One region of the Halomonas sp. AOP12-B1-6 genome, then DNA from elsewhere that is predicted to be linked to it. Evidence: predicted binding sites of a transcription regulator. Region 1 holds the regulator's gene; each other region holds the start of a gene.

The links. Region 1 encodes sigma-54, which starts transcription at its own class of promoters, with help from an activator protein. Its sites were predicted from a motif close to TGGCACNNNNNTTGCTNT; they were not measured.
Region 2: the regulator sigma-54 is predicted to act here: its motif matches at 1,756-1,773, upstream of ACT3TR_RS07630 (amino acid ABC transporter substrate-binding protein).
Region 3: the regulator sigma-54 is predicted to act here: its motif matches at 1,977-1,994, upstream of ACT3TR_RS07350 (urease accessory protein UreD).

What each region holds. Positions count from the first base shown of each region.
Region 1 covers NZ_JBQSYK010000001.1:80,419-87,758, reverse strand. The annotation lists gene pmbA (metalloprotease PmbA) at 1-306, shown strand, start outside; gene ACT3TR_RS00440 (HPr family phosphocarrier protein) at 320-589, opposite strand; gene rapZ (RNase adapter RapZ) at 635-1,567, opposite strand; gene ACT3TR_RS00430 (PTS sugar transporter subunit IIA) at 1,630-2,100, opposite strand; gene hpf (ribosome hibernation-promoting factor, HPF/YfiA family) at 2,105-2,413, opposite strand; gene ACT3TR_RS00420 (RNA polymerase factor sigma-54) at 2,573-3,985, opposite strand; gene lptB (LPS export ABC transporter ATP-binding protein) at 4,109-4,858, opposite strand; gene lptA (lipopolysaccharide transport periplasmic protein LptA) at 4,870-5,373, opposite strand; gene lptC (LPS export ABC transporter periplasmic protein LptC) at 5,385-5,954, opposite strand; gene ACT3TR_RS00400 (KdsC family phosphatase) at 5,955-6,497, opposite strand; gene ACT3TR_RS00395 (KpsF/GutQ family sugar-phosphate isomerase) at 6,545-7,340, opposite strand, start outside.
Region 2 covers NZ_JBQSYK010000002.1:510,375-517,714, forward strand. The annotation lists gene hemE (uroporphyrinogen decarboxylase) at 1-729, shown strand, start outside; gene speE (polyamine aminopropyltransferase) at 729-1,595, shown strand; gene ACT3TR_RS07630 (amino acid ABC transporter substrate-binding protein) at 1,843-2,868, shown strand; gene ACT3TR_RS07635 (amino acid ABC transporter permease) at 2,967-4,157, shown strand; gene ACT3TR_RS07640 (amino acid ABC transporter permease) at 4,173-5,273, shown strand; gene ACT3TR_RS07645 (amino acid ABC transporter ATP-binding protein) at 5,345-6,106, shown strand; gene ACT3TR_RS07650 (histidine phosphatase family protein) at 6,149-6,748, opposite strand; gene phnD (phosphate/phosphite/phosphonate ABC transporter substrate-binding protein) at 6,990-7,340, shown strand, end outside.
Region 3 covers NZ_JBQSYK010000002.1:445,792-453,131, forward strand. The annotation lists gene fauA (TonB-dependent alcaligin siderophore receptor FauA) at 1-1,018, shown strand, start outside; gene ACT3TR_RS07350 (urease accessory protein UreD) at 1,052-1,936, opposite strand; gene ACT3TR_RS07355 (TetR/AcrR family transcriptional regulator) at 2,401-3,039, opposite strand; gene ACT3TR_RS07360 (ABC transporter ATP-binding protein) at 3,241-5,043, shown strand; gene ACT3TR_RS07365 (ABC transporter ATP-binding protein) at 5,046-6,806, shown strand; gene ACT3TR_RS07370 (ABC transporter permease) at 6,806-7,340, shown strand, end outside.

The DNA of each region.
Region 1 (7,340 bases):
AATGTACGCCTGACAGCACCGCTGAAGCCTCGCGAAGCACTGCTGCAAGAGATGGGGAAAGGTATTTGGGTGACGGAGCTGATGGGCCAGGGCGTTAATGGCGTTACCGGCGATTACTCCCGTGGGGCGGCCGGCTTTTGGGTCGAGAACGGTAAGGTTCAATACCCGATCGAAGAGTTTACGATCGCTGGTAATCTGGAGCGGATGTTCGCGGGCCTAGTGGGCATTGGTGATGATACCGATACCCGTGGCAGCGTGCACACGGGTAGCTGGTTGATTGATGCGATGACAGTAGCCGGTAACTAATCGGCGTAAATGGCTACTGATCTTCCTCAAAGCGAGCCTCGAACAGCGCTTGAATCGCATCAAGCGCCTGTTCTGCGTCGTCGCCCTCGGCGTGTATAGCTAGCTCAGTACCGCACGGGGCGGCGAGCATTAATAGCGACATAATATTAGCGGCATCGGCAGCCTGCTGCTGCTTATAGACACGTATATTAGCCGTGAACTGTTGGCCGCATTTAACTAGTTTCGTCGCCGCGCGGGCATGTAGTCCGCGTTGATTGGTGAGTGTGAGTGTTCTTTCTGGCACCCTGGTTCCTTTTCGCCGAGTGGTGTCATTAATCAATAGACGTGCTTAAGTCGTTGGTAATTGATCGCTGGTCGAGGAGAGACTGGTCAACGGCGTTGGGGGCTGTTCGCTCAGCGTATATTGCAGGCCTAGCTCGCGGTGGCGCAATTGAACTTCGCCCACACGAGCCGCTAAGCTTTTTGCTAGCTGCTCCACCATATAGACAGAGCGATGTTGACCACCGGTGCAGCCAATAGCAACGGTCATGTAGCTACGTTGGCTATTCTGATAAGCCGGTAACCAGCGCTCAAGCCATGCCTGGATATCGTTACTCATGGCATCCACAACGGGATAGCCTTTTAAGAAGGCAACGATGTTGGCGTCACGGCCTGTCGATTGTCGCAGCGTTGGGTCCCAGTAAGGATTGGGCAGGCAGCGCACGTCGAAGACGAGGTCAGCATCCAAGGGTACCCCACGCTTATAACCGAACGATTCAAACGTCAACGTCAACTGGTCGCACTGCTGGTGAGCCACCTGGTCAGTAATCCGGCGGCGTAGGTCGTGTACTGACAGTCGCGATGTGTCGATCAATAGATCGGCTAGATCACGTATGTCATGCAGGGTCTCTTCTTCTTTATTGATAGCCTCTTCAAGGGTCATTTCACTATTGCGCGTCAACGGATGTCGGCGGCGTGTGGCGGAGTAACGCTCTAGAAGAATTCGGGCATCAGTGGTTAGGTAGATAACTTGGAAATCAATGGTGCGCTGGCGCAACTCTTGTAATAGCGAGGGCAGGCGTTCAAGAGCCCCCGGTAAGTTGCGTGCATCAATGCTGACCGCCAGATGGGTACGATCACTCTGGTCGCGTAATTCGTCGACCAGTGACCCCAGCAGCATGACGGGAAGGTTATCAATCGCGTAGTAGCCTAGGTCTTCCAACGCCTGTAAGGCGATAGATTTGCCAGACCCAGAACGACCGCTAATGATGACCAGTTGCATAGAGTTTCTCTTCGCGTTAATCCAACGGCTTAAATAGGGACTTGATGGTCATTGATTGTCGCTTAATCCGCTGAATGCTCACGAATTTTAGCTGTAATGAGGTCGAGTAGTTCGCGCTGACTGCCTGCTTTGCGTAGCCGCTGGCGAGTATCCGCATCATTCATGATGGTGGCTACTTGGCCTAGCAAAGAGAGGTGTGTGTCATCCGCTTGTTCCGGTACGAGCAGCACAAACACTAGATCAACGGGGTCGCCGTCGATAGCATCAAAATCAATCGCTTCTGAGAGTTTTAAAAAACCAGCAATAGGCGTAGAGCAGTGAGGGCTGCGGGCATGTGGAATAGCCACGCCGTTACCAATCCCTGTGCTACCTAAGCGTTCTCGGCCGATTAAGCGACTGAACACTTCTTGGCTATCTAAACTGGGCGTATTTTGGGCGATAAAGGTGCTGAAAAATTCCAGCACCCTTTTTTTGCTGCCCCCAGGGACGTCGAAAAGAACGCGCTCTGGGGGGAGTATGGTTTCCAACGTCATTGAATTAACGCACACCTGCGCCTTGGGCGCGAGCTTGTGCTTTTTCCTTATGTTTAACGAGTTGACGATCAATTTTGTCCGCTAGCGCATCGATAGCGGCATACATATCACTGTCTAGGGCTTCTGCATGTAAGTCAGCGCCTGCTGCATGCAGTGTGCAGGCTGCCTGTTGGCGTTCTTTCTCCACCGATAGGGTGACCTGCACAGTGGTTATATTGTCGTAATGACGCTCAACACGTTCAAGCTTTTCATTAACATAGTCACGCAAGGCGTCAGTCAGTTCTACGTGATGACCAGTGATATTTACTTGCATTGACGTACTCCTTATCTATCGGACTGTACTTAGGAACCGTGCTTAGGAACCGTACTTAGGGACTGTACTTAGTACTTAGATATGTAGCCCTTTTGATTGTAACCCTTTTTGCCCCGTTGCAAAGCCCTTGTCGAGAGTTTCGCTGCAACCTGGCAGATCCTAGCGCAAACGGCGCCGCTCACTGGAAGAGGGAATGCCCATGGCTTCACGATATTTGGCTACCGTACGCCTTGCAACTTGAATGCCACCTTCTTCTAATAATGTCACTAAGCGGCTATCAGAAAGCGGTTTGCTGGGCGCTTCTTCGTGAACCAGCTTTTTCAGGCGGGCGCGGATCGCGGTACTGGAGTGGCTGTCGCCATCCTGGCCACTCACTTGGCTAGAGAAAAAGTATTTCAGCTCGAACACGCCACGCGGCGTATGAATATATTTCTGCGTTGTCACCCGTGAAATCGTTGATTCATGCATTTCAACGGCTGCGGCTATATCGGCCAAAATCAGCGGTTTCATGGATTCTTCGCCATGTTCGAGAAAGCCGATTTGACGGGTAATGATTTCACGGCCCACTCGCAGCAGCGTGTCGTTACGACTCGAAAGGCTTTTAATTAACCAGCGCGCTTCCTGCAGGTGTTCTTTCAAAAACTGATTATCCTGACTTTTGTCCGCACGCTTTATCAGGCTGGCGTAATCAGGTTGGATTCTTAACCGAGGCAGGGCGTCCTGATTGAGCTCTAAATGCCAGCCTTCATTATCATGACGCACCACCAGGTCGGGCGTGATGTAGCTGTCGTTGGTCACGCCATAAGCGCTGCCTGGGCGTGGATCTAGGCTGCGAATTAGCTGGATGACATCGGCTAGCTGCTCGTCATCGAGTCCTAAGCGTCGCTTGAGTAAGCGCATGTCATCTTTGCTGAGCGCTTCAAGAAACTGACGCACTAGCCTACGAGCAGGCACTAGCAGTGGCGTATCATCTGGCAGGGCGGCGAGCTGCAGCATCAAGCATTCACGCAGGTCGCGGGCAAAAATACCGGTGGGCTCGAATTGCTGCAGTTTTAATAATGTCGTTTCGACTTCGCGCTGGCTAAGGCTATCAATGCCCTGGGCGCGTAGCCCTTCACGAATATCATTAAGCGGCTGGGTCAAATAGCCGTTGGCATCTAGTGCATCAATGAGGCTCTCGGAAACCAGCTGTTCACGCACACTAAAATCGGTCATGGCGAGTTGCCACAATAGGTGGCCATGAAGGCTCTGTTCGGCAGCCTGGCGCTCAAAATCAGGGCCCTCGCTGCTGCTGCCAGTGCCGCCAATGTCTTGATAGGTGTCCGACCAGTCGCTATCAACGGAAAGCTCGGTGGGAATGCTCTCTGACCACTCCTCCTCTTTAGGCTCGCTTACGGCCTCTTCACCGAACTCATCTTCCTGTTCCAGCATGGGGTTGGCATCTAAGGCCTGCTGAATTTCCTGACGAAGATCCAGAGTCGATAGCTGCAGCAGGGCGATAGCCTGCTGCAGCTGAGGTGTCATGGTCAGCTGTGTCCCAATGCGCAGTTGAAGAGAAGCTTTCATGACCATTTGAGAACCACTCGTTAATCGGAATGCTTTACCCTAGTGCGAGTGGGAGCTGGGTGCAAGTGCAATAAGCATGCCATTGGTAGTTAAAGCGTTATAAGGCGGGATTTATGGGCAAAAATAAGCCTACAGACGAAAATCTGCGCCCAGATAAACATCCCTGACTTGCTGGTTAGTGAGGATAGATGCCGGGGGGCCGCTGGCGATGATATGGCCATCGCCGACAATATAAGCGATATCGCAAATGTCCAGCGTTTCACGGACGTTATGGTCGGTAATCAGAACGCCAATGTGGCGCTGTTTCAGCGCGCGAATGATGGTTTTAATCTCGCCCACTGAAATGGGGTCAACCCCGGCAAAGGGCTCATCTAGCAAGATGAAGGCGGGTTCGGTCGCTAGCGAGCGGGCAATTTCTACACGGCGACGCTCTCCCCCTGAGAGGCTCATGCCTAGGTTGTCGCGAATATGGGTGATATGGAAATCTTCAAGCAGAGCCTCCAGGCGCTCTTCGCGACCTGGGCGGTCGAGCTCTTTGCGCGTTTCTAATATCGCCATAATGTTATCGGCAACCGATAATTTGCGAAAAATAGACGCTTCTTGGGGCAGGTAGCCAATGCCTGCCGCTGCGCGCTCATGCATCGGAGCACGAGTTAAATCTAAGTCGTCAATACCCACTTTGCCGGCGTCAGATTTGACCAGCCCGACAATCATATAAAACGACGTGGTTTTGCCCGCGCCGTTAGGGCCGAGTAAGCCAACGACGCTGCCTTGGGAGATTTCCAAGTTAATATCTTTAACCACTCGGCGGCGTTTGTAACTTTTTGCCAAGTGGTGGGCATATAGTGTTTTTATCGGCGCATTGTCAGCAGTTGCCATCGATAGACTCTCTATTGTTCAGGCTGAATAGTCATGCGTATACGCTGCGGCTCGCTACCTTCAACGTCTGAGCGCGCTTGAATCACTTCACGGTCGATGAAATATTCAAGCCGACCTCCGGTAAATTTGTCGTCCTGCTGTGTCAATTCAGCTTGATCAACGAGCTCCACTCGGCGTTCGGCGACGTGATAAATAATCCGCCGAGCCCAGCCTTCCGTCGGGCCTTCTTGCCCTTCGGCCTGATGGCGCAAATAAGCACGCTCACCGGTCGACGTTGCCCGTGAAAGCTCGCCCGCCTCATTGCGTTGAATTTCCACTCGTTCGCCGCGCAGCTGCATTTCGCCCTGGCGAATATTGACATCCCCGGTGTAGACGGCGGTGCCCGCGCGCTGATCAAGATCTAGGCGGTCGGCTTCGACCTCCACGGGGGCCTGTTGTGAAGACGAGCTGGTTTGGGCTGCCGCGGATAGCGGCACGGCAAGCGCAAAAAGGGCGGTGTAGATAAGTGCTTTCATGGCGACTCCTGTTAGCGTTGTGTGGCCGGTGGATGAGTGCCGCGCACACCGTCAGATAAGCGGACCTGGCTATCGTTTAACCATACATCCATATGTGAAGCATTCATTTGCTGGGGCGGCTGTTGCAGTAATACCGGTGCCTCGCTCCATGCATGTTGAGTGAGGCCATCATAGTGCAGTTCTTCAGTATCCAGCTGCCATCCTTCGTCTGGCGCAATAAGTCGCGCGGAGCCGGACATAACGAGGGACTGCGTATTGGTATTAAGCGTGCCCACATCGGCACTGGCTAGCCACTGGCGCTCATCGCTGTCATACAGGGTGGCCTGAGGGCTCTCAGACCAGGTTTCCCCGCTTTGCGGCGTATGGATGAGGCGCGGTGTTTTTAATGACTGCAAGACGTTACCGTTGTCGCCAAACAGAGTGATTTCAGCATCCTCCAGGACGTGCCCTGGCTCTTGGGCCTGCGCTTCTGGGTCGATAGCGGTTTTTTGAGGCCCGCCTGGGCCAAGCCACACCAATAGCACGCCCAAGGCGATAAAAAGCCCTGTTAATCCTAGGCGTGTTTTAAGATGCTTAAGCATTTATGTGCGGCCGTGCAAGTAAGTGTCGAGCACTGCGCTCCAGTGCCCTTGGGCTTCAAGCAGAGTATCGCAAATTTCGCGTACCGCGCCGTGCCCGCCAAGCCGTTCCGTTGTCCAGTCGGCATGAGTGTGCATATAGTCCGGCGCATTGGGGACGGTAATGCCGACACCACAGCGCTTGATAACCGATAGGTCGGGGAGATCATCGCCGCAATAGGCGACTTGCTCTAGCTCTATATCCAAACGCTGGCACAGGCCGCGCAAGGTGGCGAGCTTATCCTCGCAGCCTTGAAAGACATGGTCGATACCCAGCGCTGCGGCACGTTGACTAACCATGGGCGAATCGCGGCCAGTAATCAGCGCGACGTGGATGCCGACTCGCTTAAGCAGCTTTAGACCATGGCCATCCTGAGTATGAAAGGCTTTAATTTCGATGCCGTCAGCCTGAAAGTAAAGTCGACCATCGGTGAGTACGCCATCAACATCTAACGCCAATAGACGAACGCGGCGAAGTCGATCAAGTAGGGCTGCAGATAGGGTCATAAAGCCTCCATTCTTTTAAGAAGTCGCTAAATCTTGCGATAAATACGTTAAATAACGCCGCTAACAAGCAAGTCATGCATATGTAAGGCACCAACCGGGCGCTGTTGTTCATCAACCACCGCGAGTGCGGTAATTCGGCCCTCTTCCATAATGCGTACCGCCTCTGCTGCCAGTATGTCGGGGCCGATACGTTTACCTGGCCGAGTCATGACATCATCGACTAAGACGTCGCGTAAGTTGTGGTATTGATCCAGCGTGCGCCGCAGGTCGCCATCGGTATATACCCCGGCTAAACGACCGTCACTATCAACCACGCAGGTAAAGCCCAGCCCTTGGCGGGTAATTTCCAATAAAGCGTCGCGCAGCGGGCTGCCTAGCGGAATTTGCGGCAAGCGTGCGCCATCGTGCATAAGGTCTCTCACGCGCAGCAACAAGCGCTTGCCTAAGCTGCCACCCGGATGGGAAAGAGCGAAATCTTCTGCCGTAAAGCCTCGGGCTTCCAGCAGTGCTACGGCGAGCGCATCACCCAGCGCTAGGGCGGCAGTGGTCGAGCTAGTGGGAGCGAGATCCAGCGGGCATGCCTCGCGCTCAACGCCGCTATTTAGATGCGCATCAGCATGCTTAGCGAGCGTGGAGCCAGGCCGCCCTGTCATGCTGACCAGCGGCGTACCTAAACGTTTCAGTAGCGGCAGAAGGGCGGTCACTTCGGCCGTTTCGCCTGAGTTAGACAGGGCCAACACAACGTCGGCGCGAGTAATCATGCCCAGGTCGCCGTGACTGGCTTCACCTGGGTGAACAAAGAAGGCGGGTGTGCCGGTGCTGGCTAGGGTGGCGGCAAGCTTG
Region 2 (7,340 bases), on a different contig from region 1:
GCGGTGTCGACTATTCGCCACGAGCTGAACGGGCGCATGCCGCTGATCGGGTTCTCTGGCAGCCCCTGGACACTGGCGACTTACATGGTGGAAGGCAGCTCTAGCAAAGATTTCCGCCACTTGAAAACCATGCTCTATGACACGCCAGACACTCTGCACCAGCTGCTGGATACGCTGGCGCAGTCGGTGACCGACTATCTGAATGCGCAGATTCGTGCGGGTGCCCAGGCGGTGCAGATTTTTGATACCTGGGGTGGCGCGCTTTCAACACCTGCCTACCTTGAGTTTTCGCTGCGCTATATGAAGCAGATCGTGGCGGGGCTGATCCGCGAACACGACGGACGCCGCGTGCCGGTGATTCTGTTCACCAAAAACGGCGGCCAATGGCTGGAGCACATCGCCGATGCCGGTGCCGATGCGCTGGGTATCGACTGGTCCACCGAGCTTTCCGATGCTCGCGCTCGCGTTGGTCATAAAGTCGCGCTACAAGGCAACCTGGACCCCAACGTGCTGTTTGCCCGCCCCTCGGCAATTCGCACAGAGGTTGCTCGCGTGCTTGAAAGCTACGGCCATGGCCCTGGCCACGTGTTTAACCTGGGCCACGGCATCAGCCAATTTACGCATCCGGACAACGTCACCGCCTTCATGGAGGCGCTGCACGAGCTAAGTCCGCAGTATCACCAGGACATTTCGACCCCATCCAGCCTCACGCACCCAGGAGCCAATTGATGAGCGAATTACGCGACGACCAGTGGTTTACCGAAGTCTTTGATAGCCACGGCAGCGCTTTCTCACTGAAGATTTCTGAAAAGCTGCTGGATGTACAGAGCCCGTACCAACACTTGGAAGTCTACGCCACCGAGACCTACGGCAACTTAATGGTGCTGGATGGCTGCGTGATGCTGACGGATCGCGATAATTTTCTTTATCACGAGATGATTGCGCACCCGGCGCTGTTTACCCATCAAGATCCTAAGCGTGTAGTGATTATTGGCGGTGGCGACTGCGGCACCTTAAAAGAAGTGCTGCGCCACCCTGGCGTTGAAAAGGTCACCCAGATCGATATCGATGAAGAGGTTACCAAAGCATCACAACGCTTCTTCCCATCGCTGGTGGCGTCGAATAACGACCCGCGGGCCGAGCTGCTGTTCGCCGATGGCGTGAAGTGGGTCGACGATGCACCGGATGAGAGCATCGACGTGTTAATTATCGACTCCACCGACCCGGTTGGCCCCGCCGAAGGGCTGTTTAAAACTGACTTCCTAAAGCGCTGTCACCGCATTTTGAAAAGTGGCGGCGTAATGGTGCAACAGAGCGAGTCGCCGCTTTATCACAGCGGGTCGATCATTCGCGAACTGCGCCACGATATGCAAGAAGCCGGATTTGATAGCGTTGCTACGCTGCCCTTCCCGCAGCCGGTGTATCCCTCAGGCTGGTGGAGCGTGACGCTGGCCGGTAAATCGATCGACGTTAATACGTTCCGTGAACAGGACGCCGCAAGTCACGGCCTTCCGCTGGAGTATTACAGCGTTGATGCCCACCGTGGCGCGCTGGTGCTGCCTCCGTTTATGCGCAAGGCATTCGCGGCCGAGTAAGCAGCAGCTCTCCTAGCTCCCCGTTAGATCACTACCCACCTGGTTCTGCCCTAGTAAGGTGCAAAAACAGGTGGGCAGTCTCATTTTTTTGCACCTAGACGTTCGTCTCGAATCCGTTGAGTAGCGTTGAAAAGCGCTGAATTAGCCCCTGTACCCTTGTTGGCATCTTACTTGCTAGGTTTAGTTACATGCTCCGGCATGCGTGATTCTGGGAATTCAGGATTCTAATTGATTCAAGGGGAACTACATGTTGAACAAAAAACACCTCGTGCTACTAGCGTCTGCTGGCTCAATGACGTTAGCGGGAATAGCAACGGCTCAAGCAGACGTCTTAGAAGATACCATCGAGCGCGGGGCCGTTCAGTGTGGCGTGAGTGACGGCCTGCCTGGCTTTTCAGCACCGGATGGCGACGGTAACTGGCAAGGCCTGGACGTTGATGTATGCCGCGCAGTCGCCGCAGCGGTTCTCGGCGATGCTGACGCAGTGAACTATATCTCCCTTAACGCCGTTGAGCGCTTTACCGCTCTTCAGTCGGGCGAAGTGGATGTCCTTTCGCGCAACACCACCTGGACCACTACTCGGGATACCACCCTGGGCCTAAATTTCGCAGGGGTTAACTTCTACGACGGTATCGGCTTCATGGTTAGCCGCGACCTTGGCATTAACGGTGCAATGGAACTTGATGGCGCGGCTATCTGCATCCAAACGGGCACCACTACCGAGTTGAACGTGGCCGATTACTTCCGCGCCAACGATATGGAATTTGACCCCATCGTTTTCGATACGTCTGAGCAAACCGTTGGCGGCTTCCAGGCCGGGCGCTGCGATGTATTGACCTCCGACACCTCCCAGTTAGCAGCGCTGCGTATCCAGCTGGATGACCCCGAAGGCGCGGTCATTCTGCCTGAGATTATTTCCAAAGAGCCGCTTGGCCCCGTCGTGCGTCAAGGTGATGACACGTGGTTTAACATCGTTAAGTGGTCGCTGTTCGCGATGATTAACGCCGAAGAATATGGCGTGACCAGCGAAAATGCTGAGGAAATGCTCAACTCTGAAAATCCGGACGTGGCTCGCCTGCTCGGCCAAGACGGTAACTATGGCGAAGGCATGGGCTTAGAGGCTGACTGGGCTTACAACATTATCAGCCAGGTCGGTAACTACGCTGAAAGCTTTGAACGTAACGTAGGCATGGGCTCTCCGCTTGAAATTGAGCGCGGTGTGAACGCTCTTTGGAACGCCGGTGGCTTCCAGTACGCTCCTCCGATTCGCTAAGCGTCTCGCTTGACCCTGGCCCGCCGACTTTTCCAATCTCCATTTCAAGGAATGGGCGGGCCATCTGATTGACCTTCCGTGTAGCGGAGACGCCATCCATGTCGGTAAGACCCAACATTCGCCCCGTCGGCCACAAGCCGCCGTTTTGGCGAGATCGCGCGAAGCGCGCGCTTATTTTCCAAATCATTTTGGTCGCCGTTGTCGCGGCTTTTCTGGCCTACATCATCCACAATACCCAAGCCAACTTAAATGCTCGGGGCATTACCACCGGCTTTGGATTTTTGAGTAACACGGCGGGCTTCGGCATTGTTCAAAGCCTGATCGATTACTCCTCGCAAAGCTCCTACGGCCGCACCTTCGTGGTTGGCTTGATCAATACGCTGCTGGTCGGCGGGCTGGGCGTCATCGCCGCGTCCATTATTGGCTTTACCGTCGGCATAGCGCGATTGTCACCCAACTGGCTGATCGCACGTTTAGCCAACGCCTATATCGAAACGTTTCGAAACATTCCCGTGCTGCTGCAGATCTTTTTCTGGTATTTCGCGGTACTGCGCACGCTGCCCGGCGCCCGAGATAGCATGGCCTTTGGTGAAGCGTTTTTTCTGAATGTTCGCGGGCTTTATCTACCCCAGCCGCTGTTTGAATCCGGTTTTGGGCTGATTCCCGCTACGTTTGTACTCGCGATCATTGCCAGCATCGCACTGATTATTTGGAACAAGCGCCGTCATGAAGCCACCGGAAAACGCCTGCCCGCCGGTTTGATATCGCTGGTAATCATTTTTGGCCTGCCGCTGCTGGTGCTCATCGCCACCGGCGTGCCGGTCACCTGGGAAATGCCTGAACTGCGCGGCTTTAATTTCCGAGGCGGCATTACCATCATTCCCGAGTTCCTGGCACTGTGGCTGGCACTGTCTATCTATACCGCATCGTTTATCGCTGAAATTGTGCGCTCAGGTATCCAGGCTATTCCCCATGGACAGACGGAAGCGGCACAGGCACTGAGCTTGCCGCGCAAATTGGTATTACGTCTGGTGGTCATTCCACAGGCCATGCGCGTCATCATTCCGCCGCTCACTAGCCAATATCTCAACCTGATTAAGAACTCCTCACTGGCCACCGCCATCGGCTATCCCGACCTAGTGTCGGTATTTGCCGGCACTACGCTCAATCAGACCGGTCAGGCAATCGAAGTTATTGCCATGACCATGGCGGTTTATCTTGTCATCAGCTTGCTGGTGTCCATGTTCATGAACTGGTTCAACGCTCGCGTTGCGCTGGTTGAACGCTAGGCCGGAGGCGACACCATGATTCACAACAAAGACACCATCCCTCAGCGTCCGGCGCCTAAAGGCACGATTGGCCCGATCGCCTGGCTGCGCGGCAACCTGTTCAATGGGCCCGTCAATAGCATCTTCACGCTCTTGGGGCTGTATGTGCTGTATCTATTGGTCATCCCAACGATTCAATGGGCCTTTATTGATGCTGACTGGGTGGGTTCCAGCCGCGAAGACTGCTCTCGAGCAGGCGCTTGCTGGGTATTCATTAACGCACGTTTTTCACAGTTCATGTACGGCCTATACCCCAGCAGCGAGTACTGGCGGCCCAATATTGTGTTTGCCATGTTTGCGGCCATTATTGCCTGGATGGTCATTCCACGCCTGCCGTTTAAACGTTGGGTGGCGCTATTGGCTCTGCTGGTATTCCCGGTGATCGCCTACGTGCTTCTACACGGCGGCTACTTTGACCTGCCGCGTGTTTCAACGCATCGCTGGGGCGGTCTGATGCTGACGCTGCTATTGGCCACCGTCGGCATGGTAGGGGCACTGCCTATTGGCATTGTATTAGCGCTCGGGCGACGCTCGAACATGCCTATCGTCAAAACGTTCTGCGTGATTTTTATCGAGTTTTGGCGCGGTGTTCCGCTCATCACCATTTTGTTTATGGCCTCGGTGATGCTGCCCCTGTTCCTACCTTCAGAAATTAGCGTGGATCGCCTTGTACGTGCCCTGATCGGCTTAACGCTGTTCCAGAGTGCCTATATGGCGGAAGTTATTCGCGGCGGCCTACAGGCCATCCCCAAAGGCCAGGACGAGGCCGCAGCGGCGTTAGGTATGACCTATTGGAAACGTATGGGCCTGATCGTCATGCCTCAGGCGTTAAAAATGATGATCCCCGGCATCGTTAATACGTTTATCTCACTGTTTAAAGACACCACTTTGGTCATGATCATCGGGTTGTTTGACCTGCTGGGCATCGTGCAAGCGGCGCTTTCCGACTCGAACTGGCTGGGCTTCTCGCTCGAGGGCTATGTCTTTGCCGCATTCGTGTTCTGGATTTTCTGTTTCAGCATGTCGCGCTATAGCCAGTACTTAGAGCGCAAGCTCAATACCGGCCATCAGCGCTAACGCCGCTTCCCACTTTTTTAACATCCGTTTTAGCATCTGTTTTAACACCCGATTTTGAGCAGGATGACAACATGACACAAGCAGCCACCAACGCTTCTGACCTGATGGTCGAGATGCGCAACGTCAACAAGTGGTACGGCGATTTCCACGTACTGCGTGATATCTATCTGGAAGTAAAACGCGGCGAGCGTATCGTGGTATGCGGCCCTTCGGGCTCAGGAAAATCAACGTTAATTCGCTGCATCAACCATCTTGAAGAGCATCAAAAAGGTGAAATCGTGGTGGGCGGCATACCGCTTACCCAGGATGTGAAACGCATCGAGCAGATTCGCCGCAGTGTCGGCATGGTATTCCAGCACTTCAATTTGTTCCCGCATCTAACGGTACTGGAAAACTGCTGTATCGCACCGATGTGGGTACAAAAGAAGCCGCGCAAAGAGGCCGAAGCACTGGCGATGGAGTACCTAGAGCGGGTGCGCATTGCCGAGCAGGCCACTAAGTATCCGGGACAGCTCTCAGGCGGCCAGCAGCAGCGTGTGGCGATTGCCCGCTCGCTGTGTATGCATCCCGACGTGATGCTGTTTGACGAGCCTACCTCTGCACTTGACCCTGAGATGATCAAGGAAGTACTCGACGTTATGGTCGAGCTTGCGGAAGAAGGTATGACCATGATCTGTGTTACTCACGAAATGGGCTTCGCCAAAAAAGTGGCTGACCGGGTGATCTTTATGGACCAAGGGCAAATTATAGAAGAGAACGCGCCTGAACCCTTTTTCAACAACCCCCAGTCAGAGCGGACCCAGCTGTTCTTAAGCCAGATTCTGGGCCACTAGCCAATTGGCGAATATGCATGCTTTTTGACGCCTATATTTCGCTCACTTATGCGCGCCTAGCGGCGTAATACTGGCTGGCATCAACGGCGTTTGCTGGCGATGCTGGCTCAGTGGCTTTTCAGCCAGTGCGGTCAATAGGATTTGCAACGGATCACCGTGGCTAACCAGCAAGATCGTTTCTCCGCTGACCTTTTGCTCCCACTCACGGATCACCGCCTGCATACGCTCGGCAACGCTGCTAACGGCTTCAATCTGGTGCTGTTGATGCTCGGCATCCTGAGCATCTAATGCCCATACGCGGGGATAATGCTCATCCCCCTGCCCGTCTAACTCACCGAAATGGCGTTCTCTTAAACGCGTATCCACGCTGAGGGCTAGTCCAAACGCAGCGGCCACGCGAGCAGCGGTCTGGGTAGTGCGTAGGAAATCAGAATGAATAACGCGCGTGGGCCTAGGCCACTGCCAGTCGACCACCACCTGGGCAAGCTGCTGCTCGCCATGTTCGGAAAGGCCAAAATCGGCGACCCCGCGCTCAGGCGAACTAATGATCAGCCCTTGCTGATTCGCCTGGCTATGACCGTGACGCATTAATAAATAGCGGTTACGCCAATGGTCTGAGAGTGACTGTAAAGTATTTGACATAAGTTCGTCTTAAACCCTAAATTGAAGGTGACTGTTTTCGGAAATAACCATTCTTCGTGCAAAATGTCCACTTACGAAACGTAGTTTGCGTCGTCTCTAGTGAAAACCACGAAGATTACAAAGCGAAATAACTACTCAGTTTTCAAAGACACGCTGCATTCAAAGACGCATCAAGCAGTAAAAGCAGCAAGGCTTTAATAAAACAGCAAGACACAAAAACAACGCACAAACGAGGCTTACCATGGCAACTTCGCTTTTCTGCAAGCGCCCGCTTGCAATGCTGACTGCGGCATCTCTGCTTCCATTCGCGCTGCTGTCTACCCACGCCTATGCGGAATGTGAGCGCGGTGATTTAGACGCCATTTATTGTGATGAAAATGGTGATATGGTCGCCGACCTACCCGCTGATGAGGCGGAATGGGCCAACCCAGATACGCTAATTTTTGCCTACACGCCGGTCGAAGACCCCGCTATCTATACCGATATCTGGCAGCCGTTCATTGATCATCTAGCAAAGGTCACCGAGCGCGACGTACGCTTTTTCGCGGTGCAGTCTAACGCTGCCCAGGTAGAGGCTATGCGCAGCGGCCGG
Region 3 (7,340 bases), on a different contig from region 1:
AGGCTGGATGTATAACGAGGACGATTTCGATATTTTGACCGCGTCACCCGCGGGTGCAGCGCCGGATGCCGGTAGCTTCTTCAACTGGCGCGACAGCGTGGTTGCCAAGCCCGCATGGGGAGATTTTGCTAACGCTGATAGCATGCGCGTCACTCAAAGCGGCGGCTATGTGGTCTCACGCTTTTCACTCAGTGACCCGCTGAGCCTGATTGTCGGCGCACGCCTGAGTGACTGGGAGCTGGATCAAAACTACTTCGGCGATGAGCGGCAATATCGCTATAGCAACGAGCTAACGCCCTATGCAGGCCTTGTTTATGACGTGACCGAGCATACCTCGCTATACGCGAGCGCTACAGAAATTTTTCAGACTCAGAACGCTCGCTTTGAAGACGGCTCACTGCTGGATCCTCTGCAGGGGCGTAGCTATGAGATCGGCGCTAAAACCAGCTTGCTGCGAGACCAGCTGGATGCCAGTGTCGCCGTGTTCAGAACAGAGCAAAATAACGCCGCTGAAGCGATCCCGGGCGTAGAGGTTATCGGCCAGCCCGGTACACAGGCAAACCGAAGCATTGATGGTAATCAAGTTAACGGGCTGGAGCTGGAACTCATCGGTGAGGTGCAGCCTGGCTGGAACCTGAGCGCGAGCTACACCTTAGCGCAGGCAGAAACGGCCCAGGGAGAACGCACCAATACGTCCCACCCGCGCCAGCAGCTTAAGCTGTTTACCGCCTACCAGTTGCCGGGCACATGGCACGACCTGACCGTGGGCGGTGGCGTGCGCTGGCAAAGTGATATCTCGCGCGCTGCCTCTAGCCCGAACGGTAGTGTGCAGGTCGGCCAGGATGCTTATGCTGTTGCCGACCTGATGGCCAGATACCGCTTCAATGACAATCTGAACGCTCAGCTAAACGTCAATAATCTCTTCGACAAGGATTACTACGAGCAAATTGGCTTTTATAGCCAGTACTGGCTGGGCGAACCGCGTAGTGCCACCGTTTCATTGAACTGGGATTGGTAAGAACCGGCCGTTAGGGTTGTGTCCACCACAGCCCTAGGTTAACCAGATACGCGGCGTATGCGCTTCACGCTCAATCCAACGCGGACGCAGTAGCCGCCAGGCCTGTTCACACAGCGACCAGGCTTCATTGCGTGAATGCCCCAAGTAGCGCAGCAGCAGTACGCCGTAACGCACGGTGACGGCCCAACGAGGGTTATCCGGCAACGCCTCGCGCAGGGCATCAATAGCGGCAGGTGCATCAGCAATACCTACCGCCCAGAGGGTAGCTTGTACGGTCGCGCCGCCTTGCCCCCAGCGCCCCGCAAAACGTGGGTGTAGCGGGTCTAACGGCTGGCGCTCTAACCACAGCGGTTTGCCATCTAGCGTGAGCCGAAAGTGTTGTTCAATGCGCCCCGAAACGTAGGGCAAATCGCTTGCCGGGCGCCCCAGCGCCATCATTTCCCAACCTAAGCAGCGAGCACTGCCGTGTAGGGCAATATGCGTGCGCTGCTCACCTTTCGAGCCATCAAAGGCGATGGTTTCTTGGGGCAGCCATTCCAGAATCGCGTTATCTTCCACGCTTAGCTGGGTGTGTTGAGCCCAGGCAACGCCTTGGCTGTCGGCTTTATATAGCTTGTTGGCCGCGGGAGTGGTGAGCAGCGCATGGGCACCGCTCTCTACATGAGCACTAATGGTAAGCGCATCGCCACTCACCAGTCCGCCCGGTGGGTGAAGCACGTACACATGGCACGCCTCACTTCGGCCTTCTGGGTAAAACGGCCGTTGCACCCGCAGCGGGCCTTGGTGGCGCGCCTGTACCATGCGGGTAACGCCGTCGCGCTGGGCAAAACGTAAGTCCAACGAAGCCGCCCAGTGGCGGCCTTGATCAAAGCGGTGGCCAGAGGCAAGGGGAGATTTTGCGATATCGCATAGCATCATAATTAGCTATCGCTTCCTTTCAGTAAGCCGTTAGCTAAGTAGTGCAATTAATGCGCCAAAATGGTGAAAAATTATTTTCCAGCTCTAAGACAATGACTTAAACAATTTCTCCCTACACCTAAAAATTTTCAATGCACCACAAAAGATCAAAAAAATAACAATTTGCACCAAACAAGAACGTACAGGCGCTGCTTATGCTGCCAACGGGGCTGCATAAGCAGGTAAATATATCGATTAAAGGGGATAACGCGGCTAGACAACCGCTCTGCCGCAAGGGAGTGAAGGAGCCAGGTATTGGAGAGAGGTGTGGGCAACGTATTAGACATCACCTTGCAAACGTGACATTAGGCTCTGTACGAAAACTGCCTTCGCTCGCCGACTTTTCGTACAAAGCCTAGCCCGCAGGACGCGGCTCTACTTGGCGACTCTGCTTAGCGACTCTGGCCTAACCATTTTACCGGCTCTCAAAGGGCGGAATGGTGAGCTTCCTCAAGTGAGTTTTCGGTCAGTATAACTAGCGCGCCGGTAATCAGCGCCTGCATACCTTGCGCTAGATCAATCTCCATTTCCGCCTCTTCTTCAGCACGATCTACCGCGTCATCAGGCGCCTGTCCTATCACCGAGTAAATCGTGTCTGCCACGGCAAAACAGTGAAAGGCGACCGTCGCAAGCAGCCAACGCGCCTGGGCCTGGGAAATCTCATAGACCTCCGCAATATGCGCTTGGTGCGCATGGATTTTTTCAATCATGGGCTGGGTCGCCGCCAAGCGACGGATTACGTAGGGCGTTAGGCCTGGGTGCGCTTTGACAAACTCGGCTATCGACATGGCAAAGGTGAACAGATACGCCTGAAGCGCTTGGGATTCCTCTCGACGAGCGCGCGGAATGCTCCAGCGTCGAAAAATCTCTTCGGCCACCAACCTCTTCAGCGCCTTGAGATTCGTCACGTGCTTATACAGCGCCATATGGCTGATGCCTAGCGCGCTGGCCACCCCAACAAAGGTGATGTTGGGCAGACCGATTTCGATACCCGCATTGGCAATACGCTCAAGCGTGATGGTAGGCGGCCGCCCGCGTGCTTTAACTGGCTGTTGCGTTGTCATATTGCATCCTTGATCGCTGACGTCCCCTATCTAGCCACTCACTCACCTTAGGGTCAATTAGTTGATTGACATGCAATTATATTAATTAGTTTATTGCCATGAAACTAATTATCTATTAGCCTAACTAAACGCGACTAATTCTCGTTACAGATTGCTGCTATGCAGGTTCGATAACCCCCTATGGCCGAGTACTAACGCTTCATGAGCACGCACGATACATCGAAATCCCAAGGTAAGAGCCCCATCAGCCAAGTGCTGGCCCCTATACGCACACGGCTTTTTGCCGCGGCAATGCTGGCGGGCATCGGCACGATATTAACGATGGTGCCGCTTGCCGGTATGGCACATATCGCCAAGATTCCTGTGTCTGACCCAGGCGCCGCCTGGACGTTATCAACCGCCAGCATGCGTGAAATCGGCTGGGTGGTAGCCGCCAGCGTCGCGAGCCTTTTCGTCGGCATGGGGTGCATGTTCCTGGGCGAGCTGGTCGCGCATCTGGCGGATAACCAACTCACCTACCAGTTACGCTTGGCTGTTATGCGGCGCTTGTCCCAAGCACCGCTTGGCTGGTTTACCAGCCGTGCATCCGGCGATGTAAAACAGGCGATGCAAGACGATATTGCGACGCTGCACAGCCTGACCGCGCACTTTTACACGGCGGTAGGACGCGTGCTTGGCGCCTTACTGATCTCGGTGATCTACCTGCTCGCGCTGGATTGGAAAATCGCCGTGATTACGTTACTGCCGCTGCCCGGTTTCTTTCTTTTCCTGCGCCGGCTGATGCAAGCCGGCAAAGCCAATATGGGTGAGTTTATTGCCCAGCTTGAGCGCATGAATAACGCCATCAATGAATTTGTCTGTGGCATTCCCGTCGTCAAGGCCTTCGGTACCACCGGACAAGCCTATCGTGGCTACCAAGCCGCCGTGGATAGTTTTGCTCATGCCTTTGAGCAATTTACCCGCCCTCTGGTCGCTTCTATGGCGCATGTCCATGCGATGGTGACAACGGGGACGATATTGGGTCTGACGCTCACGTTTGGCATATTTTGCGTCGCCAATGGCTGGTCAGAACCGGTCGATCTGGTGCCCTTCATTCTGGTAGCACCCGGCATCTGCGCTCCGTTACTGCTACTGCATACTTTGCTGCACGACTTAGGCAGTGCCGTTGGCGCCGCCCAGCGCGTCATGGCACTGCTTGAAACGCCGGTGCTGTCATCAATCCCCCCTGATGAGCGCCAGCTCCCAAACAACCATGAAGTACGCTTTGAAAACGTCAGTTACGTCTATGACAACGCTCAAAACGGGCTATCTAACCTTCACTTTACGCTTGCACCTGGCAGCGTGACGGCAATTGTTGGCCCATCTGGTGCGGGCAAGTCCACCCTGGCACGGCTGATGCTGCGCTTTTTTGACCCCACCCATGGGCGCATTACGTTAGGCGGGGTGGATCTGCGCCATCTTGAGATGTCAACGCTCTACCAGCGTATTGGTTTTGTTCTGCAAGACGTGCGTCTTATCCATGCCAGCATTGGTGACAACATTGCGTTGGGCCGACCTTCGGCCAGCCAACAGGAAATCGAGGATGCCGCTCGCGCGGCGAATATTCACGAACGTATTGCAGCGCTCCCTCAAGGCTATCGCTCGATTATTGGCGAGGATATTCAACTGTCAGGTGGCGAGCAGCAGCGTGTCAGTATCGCCCGCGCCATATTACTTGATCCGCCTCTATTGGTGCTGGACGAGGCGACAGCAGCCGTTGACGCCAGCAACGAACTGGCCATTCAGCAGGCACTTTCGCGTTTAACCCAGGGGCGCACGCTTGTGATTATTTCGCATCACCTAAATTCGATTATGCACGCCGACCACATTCTGGTACTCGATGACGGCAAGGTCGCTGAGCAAGGCGATCACGACCAACTGCTAGCCAGCAAGGGTCTTTATGCTCGCCTTTGGGCACTGGAAGAGATAACAAACTCACTGGAATCGAAGGTGGCAGCGTGCTGAAAATGCTCAATCAACTGCTTGGCGACGACACCGCGCTTTTACGTCGCTATCTCGGGCTGGCCATTGTCTATGGTGTGCTAAGCGGTCTGACCATCTTGGCCCTTATTCCGCTTCTCAATTACCTCCTGATCGGCCAACTCAGCGTGGCCACCGCATGGCTGGCAGCGCTGCTTTTCGGCATCCTGGTCTGTTGGGGCGTGCGATGGCACGTGGAGCAGGCAGGCGTCCGTGTCGGCGTCGCCATCTTGCAGTCGGGTCGCCATCGCCTTGGCGAACACGTCGCGCACCTGCCGGTCGGCTGGTTTACCGCGACGAACACCGCGCGACTTAGCCATGCCACCACGCAGGGTATGATGGCGGTGGCTCAGCTTCCTGCCCACGTCTTTACACCGGTAATCAGCGGGCTTGTCACGCCTATCGTCCTGCTTGCCGCGCTGTTGGTGTTGCATACACCGCTGGGCATTGCAGCGCTGGTCGCACTGCCGCTGCTGTTGGGGGTTTTATTACTCACCGCTAAGCTTGCCCGGCATGCCGACAGAGCCTTCCAGCAACACTTTGCCGATACCAGTCAGCGCATGGTTGAGTTCGCCAGTGCCCAGGCCGTCTTACGCGCCTTTAGTGGCAACAACCACAGCACGCGCTTCTTGGAACAGGCCATGCAACAACAGCAGCGTTCGGGAACCAGGCTGGCTTGCCTCTCGGCACTTTCGGCGCTGCTCAATGCCTGGGCAGTACAGACAGTCTTTGCCGTACTGCTGATCGTCACGACCCTGTGGATCAATACGCTTCTAGAAGGATCGCTGACGGCAGCGAGCATCATCAGTGTCATCATTGCGCTGGTACTGGTAAGCCGGTTCGTCGAGCCGCTGCTGGATGTCGCTCAACATAGCGACATTTTGCGCAGTGCAAGAGGGCAACTCGAAGAGATCCAGTCGATTTTCGACGCGCCCCCCTTAGCCGAGCCCACCGCCCCTCAGCCGCCGCGTGACGCCTCCATCGAATTGAGAGCTGTCCGCTTTCGCTATGCGCCGCATGAGCCCGATGTGCTCAACGGGGTTAGCCTATCTATCACGCCCGGTAGCATGACCGCATTGATCGGCGAGTCAGGTTCAGGCAAGACCACCCTGGCACGACTGGTAGCGCGGTTTTTCGATGCAGATCACGGTAGTGTGCTCGTCGGCGGCGTAGACGTGCGCGATATGTCGAGCACCCAGCTGGCGAACCAAGTCAGTCAGATCTTTCAGGAGAGCTACCTGTTTGCTGGCAGCATTGCTGACAATATTCGCTTTGGATGCCCCGAAGCCAGCGATGCCGCACTGATGGAAGCCGCGCGTCTAGCCGGTGTCATCGAGATCGTCGAACGCCTGCCCCAAGGATTGGACACCCCGGTGGGCGAAGCAGGCACCCGCCTTTCCGGCGGCGAGCGGCAGCGTATCGCCATCGCCCGTGCCCTCATTAAGAATGCGCCCATTCTGCTGGTGGATGAAGCGACAGCCGCACTGGATGCGGAAAATCAGGCCATCATTACCCAGGCGCTGGTGCGACTGAGAGGCCAACGTACGCTCTTGGTGATCGCCCACCAACTCTCTACTGTGAGCATGGCTGACCAGATCATCGTGCTAGATGAGGGGCGTATCATTGAGCAAGGCGCGCCCGATGAACTGCTCGCTCAGCAGGGGCGATACGCCACGTTCCTTGGCCAACGCCAAACCGCCAAAGGATGGCGCATCACCCCGGATAAAACGCGAGAAACCTCACAGTGATGCGCGTGTATTTGCCTCTCCTGTTTGTATTGCTGTGCGGGATATCATTACTGGTCGGCGCGCGGCAGATAAGCGGTTACCAACTCATCACCCTGTCGGATGATGCTTGGTTGACGCTGATGGCCAGCCGGCTGCCACGCCTGATTACGGTGTCATTGACCGGAGTGGGCCTCGCGATTTGCGGTGTGATTCTGCAGCATATCGTGCGCAATAAGTTCGTGGAGCCCGCCACCTCGGGTGGGCTTGATGCCGCCAAACTGGGCATTCTCGTATCGCTGCCACTAATGCCTACGGCTGGCGTTGGATCACGAATGCTTGCCGCCCTGCTCTTCTGCTTCGCTGCGAATGTTATCTTTATCGCTATCGTTCGCCGCATCAAGTTCATCAACACGGTGCTGATTCCCGTCATCGGTTTGATGTACGGCGGCGTACTAAGCGCCCTCGCCGAGTTCTACGCCTACCGCCATAACATCCTGCAAAGCATGCAGGGCTGGCTGCTGGGAGATTTTTCGAAGATCGTCCAGGGTCATTACG